Linked DNA regions of Pseudobacter ginsenosidimutans. The protein of the gene in region 1 interacts with the protein of each later gene in a pairwise test. Links are inferred from orthologs where the notes say so. Each region holds a gene or a part of one and is shown on either strand. Other genes may lie near its edges. The genes, in order: rlmN and ftsZ.

Region 1 (9,650 bases):
GGAGGAATTTGCAAAACGCAATGTAAAAGTACTGGCCGTGAGTGTTGATCCACTGGAAAAGCACTTTGGCTGGGTTAACGATATCAACGAAACTCAGAACTGTAACGTGGGCTTTCCCATCATCGCTGATGAAAGCCGCGAAGTAGCAGGACTGTACGATATGATCCACCCCAATGCATCAGAGACCTTCACTGTTCGTTCCCTGTTTGTGATCGGACCGGACAAGAAAGTTAAACTGATGATCACTTACCCTGCTTCTACCGGAAGGAACTTCTACGAAGTACTGCGCGTGGTTGACTCGCTTCAACTGACTGCCAATTACAGCGTAGCAACGCCTGCCGACTGGAAACATGGAGAGAATGTGATTGTAGTACCTGCAGTATCCACTGAAGATGCTATCAAGAAATTCCCCAAAGGAGTTGATGTGGTAAAACCATATCTGCGCTACACACCGCAGCCTAATCTGTAATTGTTATACCTGTAACAGCAATCAGGCTGTAGTTCCGTAGCTTTTAATATTCAGGATCCCTTGCATTTACTGCAGGGGATTTTTGTTTGAAGGGATAGGATTCTTCCCGGCAATTAGTATCTTAAGGGAACAAACCAATCTACTGCTACATGAGAAAGCTGTTTTTCGTTTTCCTGTTTTCCATTCCTGCATTATTGTCTGCGCAACGAACGCTCCTGCATTGTGGCAGGCTGATAGATGTAAAGAATGGTTCAGTGCTTACTGAGCAAACCATCCTCGTCGAAGGAAATAAGATATCGGATATACAAAAGGGTTATGTTGCCGGAACCAGCTCTGATATTGTGATCGATCTGAAACGATCCACGGTGATGCCGGGATTGATCGATTGTCATGTGCATATGGAGCATGAAACCAATCCGAACCGTTACCTGGAAGCTTTTACATTGAATCCCGCCGATTATGCATTTCAATCTGTAGTATTCAGCAATCGTACTTTGATGGCTGGCTTTACATCTGTGCGCGATCTCGGCGGCAGCGGTGTGAACATCGCTTTGCGCAATGCCATCAATAAGAACTTGATCGTAGGACCGCGTGTGTTTACGGCAGGGAAATCTATTGCAACTACAGGCGGCCATGCTGATCCCACGAATGGCTATCGCAAAGACCTGCAAGGTGATCCGGGGCCTTCAGCAGGCGTTGCCAATGGGCCGGATGAATGCCGCAAAGCGGTTCGTCAACGATACAAGGATGGCTCAGACCTGATCAAGATCACTGCATCGGGCGGTGTGCTCAGCGTTGCGAAGAGCGGCGAGAACCCACAGTTTACAGAAGATGAAATAAAAGCGATTGTTGAAACGGCGAAAGATTACGGTTTTAAAGTGGCAGCTCATTGTCATGGCGCTGAAGCCATGAAGCGTGCAGTGCGTGGTGGTGTGAACAGTATCGAACACGGAACTTATATGGATGATGAAGTGATTGCGCTGATGAAGCAGCATGGAACTTACCTGGTAGCAACCATCATTGCAGGAAAATCTGTTGCTGACTCTGCAAAGAAGACAGGCTATTATCCTGAGCTGGTAACACCCAAGGCGCTGGCCATCGGACCAAAAATGCAGAACATGTTTGCCAAAGCATACAGGGAAGGAGTGAAGATCGCATTCGGTACCGATGCCGGTGTGTACGCGCATGGCAAGAACTGGATGGAGTTTGTGTATATGAATGAAGCCGGCATGCCGGTGATCAAAGCCATTCAGTCGGCCACTGTGAGTGCCGCTGATCTGCTGGGTGTAAGTGATCAGCTAGGCAGTATAGAGAAAGGGAAACTGGCCGATATCATTGCGGTGGATGGCGATCCGGAACGCGATGCGAAAGTGATGGGGAAAGTGAATTTTGTGATGAAGGATGGCGTGGTGTATAAGAAATGATCAATGTTTGAAAACAGCTACCTGTATTACGAGGTGAGCTGACTTCCTGGTATTGAATGATGTCATATACAGGAATTGGTTGCTGACGGGAAAATGCAAAAGTGGACAATGCCATGCAGAATTGGTGCAATCATCACCTCCGTTTCTTCCATGCTTGATGCCGTAAAAAACAAAATGTATTGCAGGATGCTGCTGCATACATTTTATTACATAAATCGATTTGGATTCTTTACTTCACCCGCTTCCTTAACTGCTGCAACAGCGCCCGCATATCCTTCGGCATCTCTGCCTTCAGCACATACTTCGTACCGTTAGGAGATGTAAACCGTAGTTCTGCTGCATGTAACGCTACCCTGTTTAGGATCGGACGTTCCTCTTCTTCGCTTTTGGAGAGCTTGTAATCTTTTTTGATGCTGGAAATCAGCACGGGTTTTCCATCGCCATAAGTTTCATCACAAATCAGCGGATGACCCAGGAACTGCATATGCACACGGATCTGGTGTGTACGACCGGTATGGATCTGAAATCTCACCAGCGAGAATTTTCCGAAATTCTCTTCTACTTTATAATCGGTGATAGATGGCTTGCCTCTTCTGTGGATAAGCATTTCACCTCTTTTGGTGGTGTTTTCCGCGATCGGCTGATCGATGGTGCCTTCGGTTGAAGGCAATGTACCGGTTACGATGCCCTCATAGAATTTCTCCACCGTTCTGTCTTCGAATGCGATGGAGAGGAATTGATGGGCTTCTTCGTTCTTGGCGAAAATGATCACGCCGCTGGTATCCCTGTCCAGACGATGCACAACAAAGATATTTCCGTATTTCTCGCGGAGTAATTGTTTGAGACTCGTCTCTTTTCCTTCCCGGTCAGGGATGCTGAGCATTCCTGATGGTTTATTGACAGCTACAAAATGATCGTTCTCTTCGATAATGTCCAGTGAGATCTTAGCCACGGCGCGCAGGTTTGTTTTTGTTGGTGTAGGAAGCGTTGAGGTATTTGAGCAGTCGGACTTCCTTCTCGGTGAGGAGTCTCCATTTGCCGCGGTCAACATTCTTCTTGGTGAGATTGGCGTACATTACGCGGTCCAGGTTACGCACATCGTAGCCCATATGTTCAAAGATGCGGCGGACGATGCGGTTGCGGCCGCTGTGGATCTCGATACCGATCACTGCTTTGTCTTTGCTGTCAGCATACGCGAGTGCGTCGGGCTGAATGAAGCCATCTTCGAGGTTCACGCCACCTATGATACTGTCGAAGTCTTTTTTGGTGAGTGGTTTATCGAGTGTTACTTCATAGATCTTTTTGATCTCGTAACTGGGATGTGATAATTTCTGCGCCAGTTCTCCATCATTGGTAAGGAGAAGAACGCCGGTTGTATTGCGGTCCAGCCTTCCGATCGGGTATACGCGCTCGGTAGTGGCATTGCGGATGATATCCAGCACTGTTTTGCGGCCCTGCGGATCTTCTGTAGTAGTGATATAATCCTTGGGTTTGTTGAGCAGGATGTACACGAGATTCCTTCTCACGGCTATTTTCTTTCCATTCACTTTGATCTCGTCTTTGCCGGATACTTTGAAACCTGGTTCGGTAACGGTTTCTCCATTCACTACTACCTTACCTGATCTCACGATATCGGCTGCATCCCTTCTGGAGCAAACGCCTGCATGTGCAATGAATTTATTGAGCGGCATAGTGCCTGTATTCACGATAGCAGGTTTTTCAGGAGTTTCCTCAGTTTTCTCTACCGCAATCTTCTTGCGGGCGGTACCGGGAGTGTTTTTTGCAGACTTCTCTGTTTGCGGGCCTGCGCCTTCGATCCGGCTGGCGAAGTTCGATTTGGGTTTCGATGTTTTTTCGGATCCGCCTTCACGTTTTTTGAATGCAGGCTTTTCTGTTTTATCGAAACGGGAAGGTTTGGTATCTTCTGTGGAGCCTTCTTCGTTCTTTTGGTAAGGGTTCCTGTCGGTGAAGCGTGTATTCTTGAATCTGGGCGACTGCTGCTCCTGATCTTTCGGTGCAGCGGGAATTTCTTTTTTGAAGCCCTTTGTTTTTTCTTCAAAGCCCGCAGCGTCGCGGCTCATCGCTTTGTAACCACCAGCTTTCTTGAAAGCGCGTGGACCTAAGCCGCTGCTCTTTTTAAAGCCGCCTTTCTTTTTGAAACCGCCACGTGAATCACCTTGTTGATTACGGTCTTCACGATCATTGCTTTTGAAAGAACGCTTTCCTTTGGAAGCTCCTTTATAGGAACTATTGCCGGTATCATTCTTTTTGAATGTGCGGCCACCGCGTTCTTTGCTATCTTCTGATTTGGAGAATTTCTTTTTCTCGATCCTGTCAGCGCCTTCATTGCCGCGTGATCCCCATTTGGCTTTACTGGTTGTATTTCCAGTAGCTCTTGACTGTTTTGCCTCTTCTTTCTTTTTAGCAAAATATTCCTGGGTCTCTTTGCGCATGGCTTTCTTTTCCTGGCGGATGCGCTCTTTTTTGATGGATCCTTTTTCTTCCGTCTGGATGAATTTCTTGAATCCCTGAGGTTGTTTTTTCATAAAAATGCATTGCTGTTTTTCAACAGTAAATAAAAAATATATAGAGAAATATTAACCTACCTGTACTTCCTTATTGGCCAGCTGACCGCAGGCTGCATCGATATCTTTTCCACGACTCCGGCGTAGCCTTGCATTGACGCGGTGTTTTTCCAGGTACTGCATGAATGCCTGCACAGCATTCTCGTCGGGCTTCATGAAAGCGGCTTTGTCGATCGGATTGTACTCGATAATATTCACAAGATCTGCAGGAACCTGTCTGTAGATCCTGATCAGTTCATCCGCATCTTTCAGAGAATCGTTGAAGTCTTTGAAGAGGATGTATTCGAAAGTGATCTCATTACCGGTTGCCTTGTAGAAGAAATTCATGGCATCGATCAGGGCTTTGAGATTGTTGGTCTCATTGATCGGCATGATCTCATTTCTTTTCTGGTCATTGGCTGCGTGCAAAGACAAAGCGAGTTTGAATCGAACCTGGTCTTCACCCAGCTGACGGATCATTTTCGCAACACCGGCGGTAGACACGGTGATGCGGCGCGGGCTCATGGCCAGTCCACCATTCGGATCAGTGATCTTCTCGATGGCTTTGAGTACGTTCTTATAATTCAGCAGCGGCTCACCCATTCCCATGAATACGATATTGGTGAGTTTCTTATTGTATACGCGTTCGGATTGCTGATTGATCAGTACCACTTCGTCATAGATCTCATCGTAGTCAAGATTGCGTTTGCGCTCCATGTACCCTGTAGCGCAGAATTTACAGCTGAGTGAACATCCGATCTGTGAGCTCACGCAGGCAGTTTTGCGTTCGTCTGTCGGGATCAGAACGCCTTCCACGGCATGTCCGTCAACAGTCTTGAATCTTGATTTCACCGTTCCATCTGCGGAATATTGAGTGGCACCCACGCCGAGGGCGGGAAGGGAGAAATTGTCAGCGAGTTTCTGACGGAGCTCTTTGCTGAGGTTGGTCATGGCTTCGAAGCTATGGGCATGTTTCTGCCAAATCCATTCGTACACCTGTCTGGTGCGGAACTTTTTCTCGCCAAGTTCCTCAAAATAAGTCTCCAACTCACTGAGGCTCAGGTGCCTTATGTTCTTCTTCCCTGTGTTTGCCATCCTGCAAAGGTACTATTGTTTTTGGTAACGGCGGGCCTGTATTGCAAGATGGGGCAATCCGCTATATTTGCTGCCTTAATAAGCTATATGAAGAAAGTTTATATCGTTGATGCAGTGAGAACGCCGATCGGAAAATATGGTGGCGCACTCAGCAGCATCAGGCCTGACGACCTGCTTGCCCATGTGCTCAGAACCCTCATCCAGCGCAATCCTGGGGTTGATGTGAATGCGATCGAAGATGTGATTGCCGGCGATGCCAACCAGGCGGGGGAAGATAACCGCGATGTGGCCCGGATGGCCGCTCTCCTGGCTGGTCTGCCCGTTTCTGTTGGTGGCAATACCGTGAACCGTCTCTGCGCTTCCGGGTTGCAGGCTATTATGGATGCTGCCCGCGGCGTGATGTGCGGCGAGGGCGAACTCTACCTGGCAGGTGGCGTTGAAAGCATGACCCGCGCGCCTTTCGTGATGGCCAAATCATCAGGAGCCTGGAGTCGTAATACCGAAATGTACGATACCACTATCGGATGGCGATTCACCAATAAGAAACTCTCCGATATGCATCATCCCTATTCGATGGGAGAAACTGCGGAGAACGTTGCCAGACAATGGAAGATCAGTCGCGAAGAGCAGGATGCATTTGCACTGGCGAGCCAGGACAAATATTTCGCTGCACTCGAGAGAGGTATCTGGCCCATCGAGATCGCAGGTGTGGAAGTATTGGGAGGAAAGAATGAAAAGATCTTGTTCGAAGTGGATGAGCATCCGCGCAAATCAACTTTGGAGAAACTACAGACCCTTCGTCCTGCTTTTGCGAAGGACGGTTCGGTAACAGCGGGCAACTCTTCCGGCATCAATGACGGCGCTGCTGCTGTATTGCTTGCCAGTGAAGAGGCGTTAAAGAAATATGATCTCACGCCGATGGCGCGGATTGTATCGATGGGCGTAGCCGGCGTGGATCCCAGCATCATGGGAATCGGCCCTGTACCTGCATCGCAGAAGGCGCTGCAACGTGCAGGTCTTACAGTGAAAGACCTGGACCTGATCGAACTGAATGAGGCCTTTGCTTCACAATCCCTCGCCTGCATCCGTGATCTGGGGCTTGATCAGAGCAAAGTGAATGTGAATGGTGGCGCAATTGCCATCGGTCATCCGCTGGGTTGCAGTGGTGTGCGCATCACTACCACGCTTGTGCATGAAATGCAACGCAGGGATATGCGTTATGGACTGGCCACTATGTGTGTGGGCGTAGGGCAGGGAGCTGCTATCGTGTATGAAAAAGTGTAAAAAGATAATTTTGTAAGATAATCGAAAGGCGGAGCGATGGCTTCGCCTTTTTTCTGGCATAATCTTTTCAATGAGTGTAAACATTGATTGTTGGACCCCTGGCAAATCCTGTCCGGATGCGGGATTACCGTGGATTCCTCAATTATTTTCAGTAACTTGAATGTCCTAAAATTTGTTGTTATGCAGGAAGGATTACTCACACCCGCAATTGCCACAACCGTAACACGATTGACCAGTCATGTGCTGGACATGCCGTTACGGGCGCGCGATCTCGACCTGGATGAATGGCTGGCAAAGCCCAATCCCGCAAAATGGTCGAAGCTGGAAATTCTCGGTCACCTCGTTGACTCTGCCATCAACAACCTCAAACGCTTTACCGACGTACAGTATCTTCCACAACCCTACAGGATCACACCTTATCAGCAGGACGATCTCGTTACTATCAACGCGTACCAGCAACTGCCCTTCGATCATATCCTCCAGATGTGGATCGGATTGAATCAGCAGATACTCTACGTGATTGCCAATCTACCTGCGGATAAACTCAGTCACCAGGTGATCATTCCTAACGGCGAAGTGAAAACGCTTGGCTGGTGGATAGATGATTATGCTGATCATATGGAGCACCATCTCCGGCAGATCTTTTATCCGAAAACATAACAAGCCGCATCGGCCATCGTCACCTTGAGCTGTGTGCCTTTGCGCAGGTCTTTGATGACTGCTTCACCGGCAGCCAGTTCCTGAGAGCCGATAATGATAGCATAGGGAATGCCTTTCTTTTCTGCATACTTGAACTGCTTATCGAATTTGGTGTTCTCATGGAAGAGTTCGCTGCGGATACCTGCCAGCCTCAGTTCCTGCATGAGTTTGTAAGCTGCCTTGCTTTCTGCTTCTCCGAGGTTGAAGAGTAATACCTGTGTGCCTACCTGAACATCGGGAGGGAAATGGTTCATTTCTTCCAGCACATCATAGATCCGGTCTACGCCAAAGCTGATACCTACTCCGGGAATATTGGGAACACCGAACAGGCCTGTGAGATCATCATAACGGCCACCGCCGCCGATGCTGCCCATCTTCACCTGGGGTGGTGCTTTGGCTTCAAAAATGATGCCGGTGTAATAGTTCAGTCCACGCGCCAAAGTGAAATCGATGATCAGCTCTTTTAGGTTGACCGTTTCCGTTACTGTGCGCAGTTCAGCAATGCCTTCGGCTGCAGCATCGGTGCTGGTGAGCAGGTCTGCTATTGCTTTCAGCTTTTCTTCATTGCTGCCATCGATTTTAAGATATTGTTCGATGATATCGATTTGATCATTCTTCAGACCTCGTACTACCAATTCCTCTTTTACTTTTTCCAGCCCGATCTTGTCCAGCTTATCGATAGCGATGGTGATATTGATCATCTGGTCTGCACCACCACAGCGTTCAGCCAGCGCCGTTAGGATCTTTCGACTATTGATGCGGAGCTCGTATCCTTTCAGTCCGAGGTCCATGAATACCGTGTGATAGATATTCACCAGTTCCACTTCATTAAGGAGAGAGCGGCTGCCCACTACATCAGCATCGCATTGCGTAAACTCACGGTAACGGCCACGTTGCGGATTGTCTGCTCTCCAAACGGGTTGGATCTGGTAGCGTTTGAACGGGAAGGTGAGCTGGTTATGGTTCATTGCCACATAACGAGCGAAAGGAATGGTGAGATCATATTTCAGTGCGCGTTCAGTGAGGTCTGAAGTGGTTTTGCCCTGCAATACTTTCTCGAGGGCTGCGCGAGTTTTTTCTTCCTTGTCTTTATTGTCCAGTCCATTGTTGAGGATCTTGAAGATGAGTTTATCTCCTTCTTCTCCGTATTTGCCCATAAGGGTTTCGATATTTTCCATGGCCGGCGTTTCAAGTGGTTGAAAGCCGTAGAGTTCAAATACGTTGCGGATAGTATTGAATATGTATTGCCTTTTGCGTACTACTTCCGGTCCGAAATCTCTTGTTCCCCGGGGAATTGAAGGTTTTGTCATTGTTGCTTTGTTACTGGTTGCGTTGAATGGGTGCGAACTGTTGGATGATCTGGTCGCAGGCATTGCTGATAAGTTCGAATACTTCGTGGTAGCCCGGTTCTTCTCCGTAATAAGGATCGGGCACGTCAATCTGTTTGCCGGGGTGGATTGTATCCATGAGCAGTTGCACTTTGGAAGTGTCGTATTGATTGCCTGCCGTGCGTTTGATCTCATGAAGCACATCGCCTGCGAGGGCGTAGATCATATCATAATGGTTGAAATCGTCTGCCCTGAATCGCCTGGCTCGCTGGCAGCTGATATCGATGCCGTGGAGCAGGGCCACTTTCTGACTGAGGTGATGGGGGCATCACCGATATGGTAGCCATTGGTTCCGGCGCTGTCAACCGTCCAGCCGAGCCCGGCTTCCTGCACTTTGAATTGCAGGATACCTTCTGCCAGCGGGCTCCGGCAAATATTTCCCAAACAAACCATCAGGATTTTCATGGATGCAAAGATACTGCGCGGATCGCAGTTGTTCGCAATTGAGAAAGATGGGCATATGGAAATGAGGGTGGTGATGCATCATATGGGTACGCGCGCGTTGTTCAAAACCCGATTTGATGATGTTAAACTGCTGAGTGATGGGAGCAGAAAATGATTCGCAATCCGGTCACCTGGACCGGTTGTTTGAGCATCGCAATAAAGAATATGGCGCATATGCATTGAGGAAAGCGTACAATCGTCAGTTAATAAAAGGGAGTGTGGGGATGTGTTTGGTGGTAGTTCTTTGTATGGGAGGATATTATTGGTGGGGTGGGAGAGACGT
Region 2 (9,677 bases), 2.1 Mb from region 1 along the record:
GTATTCCGGGATAAACGACCACCCTTTCAGCATGGCATTTATAAGCCATTGCCCACCGGACTGATACAGAAGATCCCGTTCCTGTTTTCCATCGACACCATCCAGGTGCATGACCTCACTGCACAATATTCCGAGCTCAGCGCAAAAACAGAACAAACAGGCGTTGTGCTCTTCACCCATATCGATGCAGCTATTTATCCGGTAAGGAATGTTGACATGAGCGATACCGATAGCCTGCGTTTGCGGGCAACCGCCAGGTTCATGGATAAGATCGGGATCAAACTGAATATGGACGAAAGCTATACAGACAGCCTGAAAGGCTTCTTCCTGGATGTGCACATGAGCCCTGCCCATCTTCCTATGCTTAACTCAATACTCGAACCACTGGCCAGTATCAAAGTGCGCAGCGGGGAGCTGGACACGATGATCCTCCGCGCCATAGGTCGCGATTACGTTTCCCTCGGAGAAATGCAAATGCAATACAGGAATCTTAATATCCAATTCCTGAAAAATGGAATTGAGGAAAAGACGACATTCGTAACACGCTTCATTACCTGGGCCGCCAATCACCTGGTGCTTCGAAAACATAATGCAAAAAGAACAGGCACTGTGTATTTCCCCCGTTTCCGCGACCGCTCCATTTTCAATTACTGGGTGAAGATGACACTCAGTGGTGCGGCCAGCAGTGTTGGCGTAAAGAAAAACCGCAAACTCCTCAAACGTTACCACAAGGCGCTCAAAAAAAATGAGTTGCCTGCTATTCAATATTTTGAATAATTTTTTCAACCACCCGCTAGCCCTTTATCGTTTTTTGTTCTATCTTCGATGGAAATAGTTGTTTAACTAACTAATTTTTTCGCTATGTCCAATCGCATCATCAGAAAGGTTGCAGTACTTGGGAGCGGTGTAATGGGATCGAGGATCGCCTGCCATTTTGCAGGCGCAGGCTTACAGGTACTCTTGTTAGATATGTTGGCAAAAGGAGCAGAAGAAAGTACCAAACCCGGCGAAAGGAACAAACTGGTAAACGACGCATTGCAGGCCGCACTCAAAAGCAATCCATCTCCCGTTTTTACCAAAGATGTAGCCAAACGCATCAGCACCGGCAACTTCACAGACAATATGAAGGATATCGGGGGCTACGACTGGGTGATCGAAGTAGTGGTGGAACGCCTGGACATCAAGCAGCAGATCTTTACAGAAGTGGAGAAATACCGTAAGCCCGGTACCCTCATCACCTCCAACACTTCAGGCATTCCCATTCACCTGATGGCGGAAGGCAGAAGTGAAGATTTCAAAAAACATTTCTGCGGTACACACTTCTTCAATCCACCGCGTTACCTGCGTCTCCTCGAGATCATCCCTACTCCATATACAGATCCTGCCGTTATCGATTTCCTTTTACACTATGGAGATCTTCAACTCGGCAAAACCACTGTACTGGCCAAGGATACGCCAGCCTTCATCGCCAACCGCATCGGCGTGTACGGCATTATGGCCATCTTCGGACTGGTGGAGAAAATGAAACTGAGCATCGATGAAATCGATGCACTCACCGGCCCCATCATCGGCCGTCCGAAATCCGCTACCTTCAGAACCGCTGATATAGTGGGTATCGATACGCTGGTGAAAGTTGCCAAAGGCGTGGCAGAGAATTGTCCAAATGATGAACAGCGGGCCGCATTCACTATCCCAGCCTGGCTGGATAAAATGGTAGCCAATAACTGGCTCGGCGATAAGACCGGACAAGGCTTTTTCTCCAAAAGGAAAGGCGCCGGGGGTGAAAAAGAGATCTACACACTCAATCTCGAAACATTCGAATACGAGCCACGCAAGAAACCAAAGTTCGCAACGGTGGAAGCTGCAAAGCCCATCGATGATCTGAAGACCAGGCTGAAAGCGCTGGTAACAGGAATGGACAAGGCAGGTGATTTCTATCGTCACTTTCATTATGGCTTGTTTTCCTATATCTCACACCGCATTCCCGAGATCAGCGATGATATCTATCGCGTGGATGACGCCATGATGGCGGGTTTCGGCTGGGAGATCGGTGCCTTTGAAAGCTGGGACGTACTGGGCGTTGCCAACAGCGTGAAGAAAATGAAAGAAGCCGGCTACACCCTGGCCCCCTGGGTAGATGAAATGCTCGCCTCCGGCGCCAGCTCCTTCTACAAAGTGGAGAACGGACGCAGGCTCTACTACGATATTCCTACCAAATCATACAAAGCATTACCCGGCGGCGAAGCCTTCCTGGTGATGAAGAACTTCGAGAACCAGACCGTTTGGAAAAACAGCTCATGCCGCACCTATCATTTAGGTGATAATGTTCTCGGACTGGAATGGAGTACCAAGATGAACAGCATTGGCGGTGAAGTGCTCGAAGGAATTCAAAAATCCATTGCACTCGCAGAATCAGGCTACAAGGGCCTGGTGATCGCGAATGACGGCCCTAATTTCAGTGCCGGCGCAAATGTTGGCATGATTTTCATGCTTGCGATAGAGCAGGAATACGACGAGCTGGATATGGCCATCCGCCTCTTCCAGCAAACGATGATGCGGGCGCGCTATTCAGCCATTCCGGTTGTTGTAGCCCCACATGCACTCACCCTCGGCGGAGCCTGCGAACTGAGCCTGCATTCAGACAAGGTATGCGCTGCTGCAGAAACTTATATCGGTCTCGTGGAACTGGGCGTGGGCCTCATTCCCGGTGGCGGTGGCACCAAGGAGTTCGCACTGCGGGCAGCAGATGAAATGCATGAAGACGAACCCGACAGCATCACCCTCAAGAACAGGTTCCTCACCATCGCAACGGCCAAAGTGGCTACTTCCGCTGCCGAAGCCTATGATCTGGGAATCCTGCGCAAAGGACATGATGAGATAGTAATGAACCAGGGAAGAAGGATCGCAGAAGCAAAGAAAAGCGTCATTGAAATATACGATAGCGGTTATACCATGCCGGTAGCTCGCACAGACGTGAAAGTCCTCGGCCGTTCAGCGCTCGGCGCACTCTACGCCGGAATCAACGGCATGTGGCGCGCCGGCTACGCAACCGACCACGATGTTACCGTAGCCAAAAAACTGGCCTACGTAATGTGCGGCGGCGACCTGAGCGAGCAATCCCTCGTAAGCGAGCAATACCTGCTCGACCTCGAAAGGGAAGCCTTCCTCAGCCTCTGCGGCGAGAAGAAATCACTCGAAAGAATTCAAAGCGTATTAAAGGGCGGCAAACCCATTCGCAACTAGGGGTTAGCCCGATAAAAGACTCAAGACCCACGGGGGTCGGGTCACATGAGAGAAAACGGGGTTGTTCTGTTGAGTCAGGGCAACCCCTTTCTATTTCCCGGCAGGCACCTGCTCTCCGCATGCCATTTTCGTACCTCTTCCATGCCTCCCGCATAGCCTCCACATACCTCCGGCAGCAACTCTTCCCCAGTAAACCACCAACCCGGCATACACTCTTCATACACTCCCGGCCTGCTCCGATTGCCCCTCCATCTTCTTTACTATCTTTATTCAACAATCACCTCATATGGGAGAAGCCTCACTCGATCATACCAACGCCACACTGACCATTCACTCCAGTATCATCATTTATGGCGACGCCGCCGATCAAACGCTGGCACAGCAAATGGCAGATGATATCGCTTTTATCTGGAACGAACCGAAAGCCATCATCAAAATAAAAGATCAGGAATTCCTCCTCCGCTTTCAGATCGAAGGCAGTTACCAACCCGATCTCCCTCCGGAAAAGGTCTGGTACAATGATAACCCCCGTCTCAATTTCTTCCGCATCGAAGAGTTCAGCAATCTCGATATTTCCTTCGTTGATGGGCTTGGCAGCAATACCGGCTACTTCAAACTCGCCAACCTGAAACAAACCGCCACTACTGCCGCTCACGAGTATGGACATACGCTTGGTCTGGAACACCCCACCAATCTCGACATACGCGGCAAAGGCGCTCCGGGCATCATGTTCCCACGTGGCACTCTCTGTGATCCGCAATACCAGTACGATCCCAACGCAACACCAGGGGCGAAGGGAGGCACGCTGGACCCGCAATGGCGGAGAGTCTTACTCACCGATGTTGCGGATCTGAAGTTGAACAAGCTTGATTTTGATGGGAATGGAGTTGCGGTTTTGGGGGAGTTTAGTAGTTTATATCATTCAAAACATGGGTGATTTTTTTTCTTTGAGAGTCGGCGAAGGATATGAACGCTGGTTGGGAAACAAACCCGCGCATTTGTGGTGGTATTGGGCTTTGGTTGGTTGAATGTGAATGTAGTGCTGAGCCAGGCTTTTTCGCTTTTGTTTCCAGGACCAGCTTATCATATCACTTCGCCTCCAGCACGATAATATTGCAACAGTTTTGGTTGAGGATATAATACACTACTAAAACTCCATCAACCATCAATAGTATTTCACAAAAGCAATATTGTTTTCAACTCGCAGAAGAACATCAGTAACGCAACACTCCGTCCATACTTTGCGATCCAGACGTGTAAAAGAGAAAAATAAAAAACAACTCAAATCACCCCAATCAAAAGCAATGTGCATTATCTGCCACTTAAACTCCCTGATTTTTTTCCAACAGCAGAGCCAGTTCTTCATCCAAAACACAAAAGTCAAATCTTCTTCTCACATTTGAAACAACGCAAAGAATCAACAACCGAGATAATTGCTCAAACAAAAAGTACCCAAACAAAAGAAATGACGCCCTTGCTACCTATCTATCAACACTGATGCACCCGCGACACCATCAGCCGAAGGGTGTAAAAAAACTCCGGCCTTCAAAACGTAAGCGAAACAGTCCAATAGAATTACCAAACCCCAATCCAACCAACCACAGTCAAATACTTATTCTCCCGCGCCAGTTCGTTTTGCAGCCGGATTTTTTATACCCTGAGGCGACCTATGAGGCTATCTATGGCCACATTAATCGTTGGATACAGGAACTGGAACCCGGCCTTACTGATTTTCGCGCTGCTGACAGTGGCGCTTTTCAGAACTTCCACACTCATTTCGCCGAGGATGATCTTCAGAAGGAATGAAGGAACATTGATGGAGATATAGAATTTGCCCTTCATTTTCTGGGCGAGTGTGACAGTGAGATGTTCATTGGTGACGGGCTGCGGTGCTACTGCGTTGAAGATGCCCTGGAGATGTTCGTTTTCGATGGCGAAGAGATAGAGGCGCGCAGCGTCTTCGATATGGACCCAGCTGATCACCTGTCTGCCATTGCCGAGAATAGCAGCAAATCCCATTTTCACAGGCTTCTTGAAACTGGGGAATGCGCCGCTATGGTTACTGAGTACGATGCCCGAGCGGAGGATCACAAGGCGCTTACCCATGGCCGTGACTGGCTGGATACTTTCTTCCCATTCCTTGCAGGTGGCGCCAAGGTATTGCGTGTCGGCAGGCGCTTCTTCGGTGAACATGGTTTTACCTGCCGGACGCAGATTATCATCACCATACCAGCCGATGGCAGAGGCGCTGATCACGGCACGACATTTATTGGGATTCGATTGAAGCGTTTGAACGATGAGGTTGGCACTCTTTACACGGCTATCGAGGATTTCCTGTTTTCTCTTTTTTGTCCAGCGTTTCTCGCCCACATTGGCGCCCGCCAGGTGAACGATCATATCGGCCTGCTGCACAGCTTTGACGTCGATGGTTCCGGCAGCAGGATCCCATTCGGCGTAGGACACAGCGCCTTCTGCGGGCTTTGACCTGCGTGTGAGGATGATCACCTGGTAACCTTTGTTCACCAGCAATCGGGTAAGTGCGGACCCTACCAGGCCGGTGCCTCCTGTAATGAGAACTGTTTGCATAATCAGGATTTGAGTGCCTTTACAAATTTAGTCAAAAAAAAATCCCTCCCGAGGAATCAGGAGGGAAACAACTAAAAACAACAATCGCTGTATTTTAATAGACTTAATACAGGAAAGAGATGAACGATGGATCAATCCGGTTTCTCTCCATCTAAGAAAGTGTTGATGGTAGAGATACTGGTTTTATTATTCTCATCATTTTTTACTTCGTAATTACTGTAGAAATTCTCAACACTGCTGATGGTGTTGTACAGTTCAAGATTGCGGCGGATGTAAGCCGGCACAGTTTCAAACTCATTGTTAGGGTCAGCGCCGTTGATATTGAAACTCAGGTTACGTAACTTCTGAATCCTTTCGGCTGCGCGACGTTTTTGCTCCTCTGCTTCGTCCAGCATCGCTGGTTCCTCAACAGAAGATGCCATAACAACTGGTGGAGTCTGGTGGGCCCCAGGCACATCCGCCGCTGGAATATCATCACGGAACACCAACTGCATGTCATTGGGATCTTCCTCCCTGACGGGCTTTACAGTGGCTTGGTTCTGGACGGGTTGATTCACAGGCTTAGTTTGTTTGGAATCTTCAAATGCGGAATCAGCATAAATATTGGATGGTCGCGCGAGAAATCCGCCTGAACTCTGAGACGCAGCAGCGTTGCTAGCTTGCTGCTGGTTCAATTGGGGAGCAGGTTGGGAAGGCTGCGAAAGTACCCATTCAATCCTTTCCGGCTCATCATTTTTATCCACGGTATTTTTCCCAGGCTCATCGCTCGTAAAAAGCACAAGCGGCGTGGAGGCAGAAGGAGAATCCATGTCCACCAGCTTCGGTTGCAACTCTTCCCTGATAGCAGGAGGTTGCTCGGCAACCATTTGTGGCTGCACCGGAGGTTCTTCTTTCTTCGGCATGATCACCGATGGCCTGGTGGCAGAAGCCTGTGGCTGTTGCTGTTGCTGCTGTTGCTGGCTCGCAACAGGAGGTACAGGCGTAACGGGAGGTTCAGGCTGCTGGCTGAGATTGAAGAGGATCTTCTCTTCTTTCTTCGGCTGCGCAGCCTTTTGGTGAAAGGATCACTGTACTCAAAGCCGGTAGCGATGAGGGTGATGCCGATCTGGTCTCCCAGTGAATTATCGTAACCCAAACCGAGGATCACATCTGTTCCTTCACCGGCCTGGCTCAGCAGGTGGTTCTGGATAGTGTCTACCTCATCCATCGTGAACTCATGTTCGTTCTCGGCAGAGTTGATATTGATGAGGATCCATTTGGCGCCGCTGATATCGTTGTCGTTCAGCAATGGTGAATTGAGCGCTTCTTCAATGGCGCGTTGTGCACGGTCTTCACCGGAGCAGGACGCGTTGCCGAGGATGGCAACACCACCATTACGCATAACCGTACAAACGTCTGCAAAGTCTACGTTGATCTGGCCTGTGCTGTTGATCACATCGGTGATACATTTGGCAGCGGTAGCCAGTACATTGTCTGCTTTCGCAAACGCTTCTTTCATCTTCAGGTTACCGAACTGATGACGCAGCTTATCGTTGCTGATCACCAGCAGGGTGTCTACATATTGTTTCAGGCTCTTGATACCTTCATCAGACTGGATCTGACGTTTCTTTCCTTCATAGGTGAAGGGTGTGGTAACGATACCCACCGTGAGGATACCAAGGTCTTTACAGATCTTTGAAATGATGGGAGCGCCACCAGTTCCGGTGCCGCCGCCCATACCGGCTGTAATGAATGCCATCTTGGTATTCACTTCCAGTATGCGTTTGATCTCTTCCAGGCTCTCTTCGGTAGCCTGACGGCCAATATCCGGATTGGCGCCGGCGCCCAGACCTTGTGTAAGGTGTGGTCCGAGCTGTATTTTATTGGGCACATTGCTTTGCGCAATGGCCTGTGCGTCCGTATTGCAGATGATGAAATTCACACCTTCTATCTGCTGCGCGAACATGTGATTGACAGCATTGCTGCCACCACCACCCACACCAATCACTTTGATGATGGATGATTTCTCTTTCGGTAGATCAAAATGAATCATAGCTTTCGTTTTGTGTCTCACCAGGCCTCGCTTCACCTGAAAGCCCATCCGGAGACAGTTTCTAATAATGGGTTAGTAAATGATCGATGGGTCCAGGGTTAGAGAGCGTGGTCCTCTTCTTCTTTGAACAGGTCAATGATGCCGTCTTTGAATTTGCCCCAGAAATCTTTGATCCCCTTACGATTCTTTACTTTTTCGGATTGCTCCGGTTCTGCAATTTCTTCTGTTATATTCTCGATCACAGTTGGCTTCTTCAGTGTTTCAGGAATCTCAACCTTCCTGAACTGATGTTCGAACTGCTTACGGTTGTTCTCGTAATCGCTGTATCCTTTCAGGATAAGACCGATACAGGTTGAATAAGTTGGCTTTGCCAGCTCTTCGATATGACCTGCTGCCAGGTGCTCAGTTGGGAAACCGATTCGGCAATTCAATCCTGTTACATACTCAGTCAGCTGGATCAGGTGACGCAGTTGTGCACCACCACCGGTAAGCACGATACCGCCATTCAATGTACGATTGTCGAGCCCTACCTGTTTCAGATGGTAAGTAACGAAGTCCATGATCTCATTCATACGCGCCTGGATGATATTGGCCAGGTTCTTCACGCTGATCTCTTTGGCAGGCATGCCGCGGAGACCCGGGATAGTGATGAATGCATTTGTCTTTGCTTCATTAGCAAGAGCCGAGCCAAACTGTACTTTCATTTGTTCAGCCTGGGTTTTCAATACACCAAGACCGGTCTTGATATCATTGGTGATATTCTCACCACCGAAAGGAATAACCGCTGTATGTTTCAGGATACCTTCATAGAACACGGCGAGGTCAGTAGTACCACCACCGATGTCAACAATGGCAACACCTGCTTCCAGGTCTTCATGTCCCATCACAGCCGCAGCAGAAGCCAGCGGTTGCAGTACCAGGTCTTTTGTATGCAGTCCGCTTTTCTCAACAGCGCGGTTGATATTGCGGATGGCATTCTTATCACCTGTAATGATATGGAAGTTGGCGCCGATCTTCACACCACCGTAACCGATAGGGTTCGGGATGTTCTGAAAGTTGTCAACTGTAAATTCCTGCGGGATCACATCGATGATCTGATCACCTGCAGGGATATAAGTTTTGTACTGGTCAGCGATGAGCTGGTCGATCTCACGGTGAGTGATCTCTTCTTCCGTGTGCTGGCGTACAATGTCGCCGCGGGTTTGCAGGCTCTTGATATGATGCCCTGCAATACCTACGTACACTTCATTGATCTCCAGGTTGGGATTGGAAGCATAGCAGTTATCAAGTGCCATGCGGATGGCCTTGATGGTTTCATCGATGTTCAAAACCTGACCGTGCTTCACTCCGTTGGAGTTGGCTCGACCAAACCCAATGATCTCCAGTTTCCCGTACTCGTTCTTTCGACCCGCAATCGCTGCAATCTTCGTCGTGCCGATGTCCAGCCCGACGATGATGGGTTGTTGCTCATTGTTCATAATCTATCCTGTTTTTAGTTGTTGTTATTTGATTAGTTGTGTTGTTATTGATTTAATGGGAATTGCGTTTTGGCATCACAGCTTTGGGTTTGGTGTCCGTTGAACCTGCCTTCTTGTTCAACTGTTTCGTCGGGGTTTCATAGGACTGGCTTTTCGAAGGTGGATTTTTCTTGGCTCCGGACTGGTTCTTCCGGATAGCGGCAGGTCGGGAATCTATGGGTGGTTTTTCGGTGTTTGCGGGATTTGTCCTGCCTGCCGATAAGGTGGAAGTTGTTCTGCTGAACGAACTATCCCTTACGGGCAGAGGAATGGGTGCAGTTGCAGTCCTCCCTCCTTTC

Evidence for each region.
Region 2: the proteins of rlmN (region 1) and ftsZ interact in binary tests that used the Escherichia coli proteins (3 or more experiments, as listed by UniProt). The link is inferred for Pseudobacter ginsenosidimutans from one-to-one orthologs.

Annotation. Positions count from the first base shown.
Region 1 is NZ_CP042431.1:818,115-827,764, reverse strand. Bases 3,522-6,420 are described here. They hold rlmN (23S rRNA (adenine(2503)-C(2))-methyltransferase RlmN), read right to left. Parts: upstream 5,553-6,420; coding sequence 4,491-5,552; downstream 3,522-4,490. Other genes in these bases: FSB84_RS03170 (thiolase family protein), read left to right, coding at 5,640-6,420; FSB84_RS03180 (pseudouridine synthase), read right to left, coding at 3,522-4,439. Outside these bases: FSB84_RS03195 (peroxiredoxin), read left to right, coding at 1-469; FSB84_RS03190 (metal-dependent hydrolase family protein), read left to right, coding at 619-1,893; FSB84_RS03185 (RluA family pseudouridine synthase), read right to left, coding at 2,123-2,845; more of FSB84_RS03180, read right to left, coding at 2,838-3,521; more of FSB84_RS03170, read left to right, coding at 6,421-6,836; FSB84_RS03165 (DinB family protein), read left to right, coding at 7,017-7,496; hisS (histidine--tRNA ligase), read right to left, coding at 7,481-8,845; FSB84_RS30615 (hypothetical protein), read left to right, coding at 9,327-9,482; FSB84_RS03150 (hypothetical protein), read left to right, coding at 9,508-9,650.
Region 2 is NZ_CP042431.1:2,933,210-2,942,886, reverse strand. The notes cover bases 5,798-8,723. They hold ftsZ (cell division protein FtsZ), read right to left. Parts: upstream 7,862-8,723; coding sequence 6,734-7,861; downstream 5,798-6,733. Other genes in these bases: ftsA (cell division protein FtsA), read right to left, coding at 7,960-8,723; FSB84_RS31815 (hypothetical protein), read right to left, coding at 5,961-6,731; FSB84_RS11955 (TIGR01777 family oxidoreductase), read right to left, coding at 5,798-5,829. In the rest of the region: FSB84_RS11970 (AsmA family protein), read left to right, coding at 1-777; FSB84_RS11965 (3-hydroxyacyl-CoA dehydrogenase/enoyl-CoA hydratase family protein), read left to right, coding at 862-3,243; FSB84_RS11960 (peptidase M10), read left to right, coding at 3,530-4,180; more of FSB84_RS11955, read right to left, coding at 4,894-5,797; more of ftsA, read right to left, coding at 8,724-9,339; FSB84_RS11940 (cell division protein FtsQ/DivIB), read right to left, coding at 9,392-9,677. UniProt on the Escherichia coli protein: Essential cell division protein that forms a contractile ring structure (Z ring) at the future cell division site. The regulation of the ring assembly controls the timing and the location of cell division.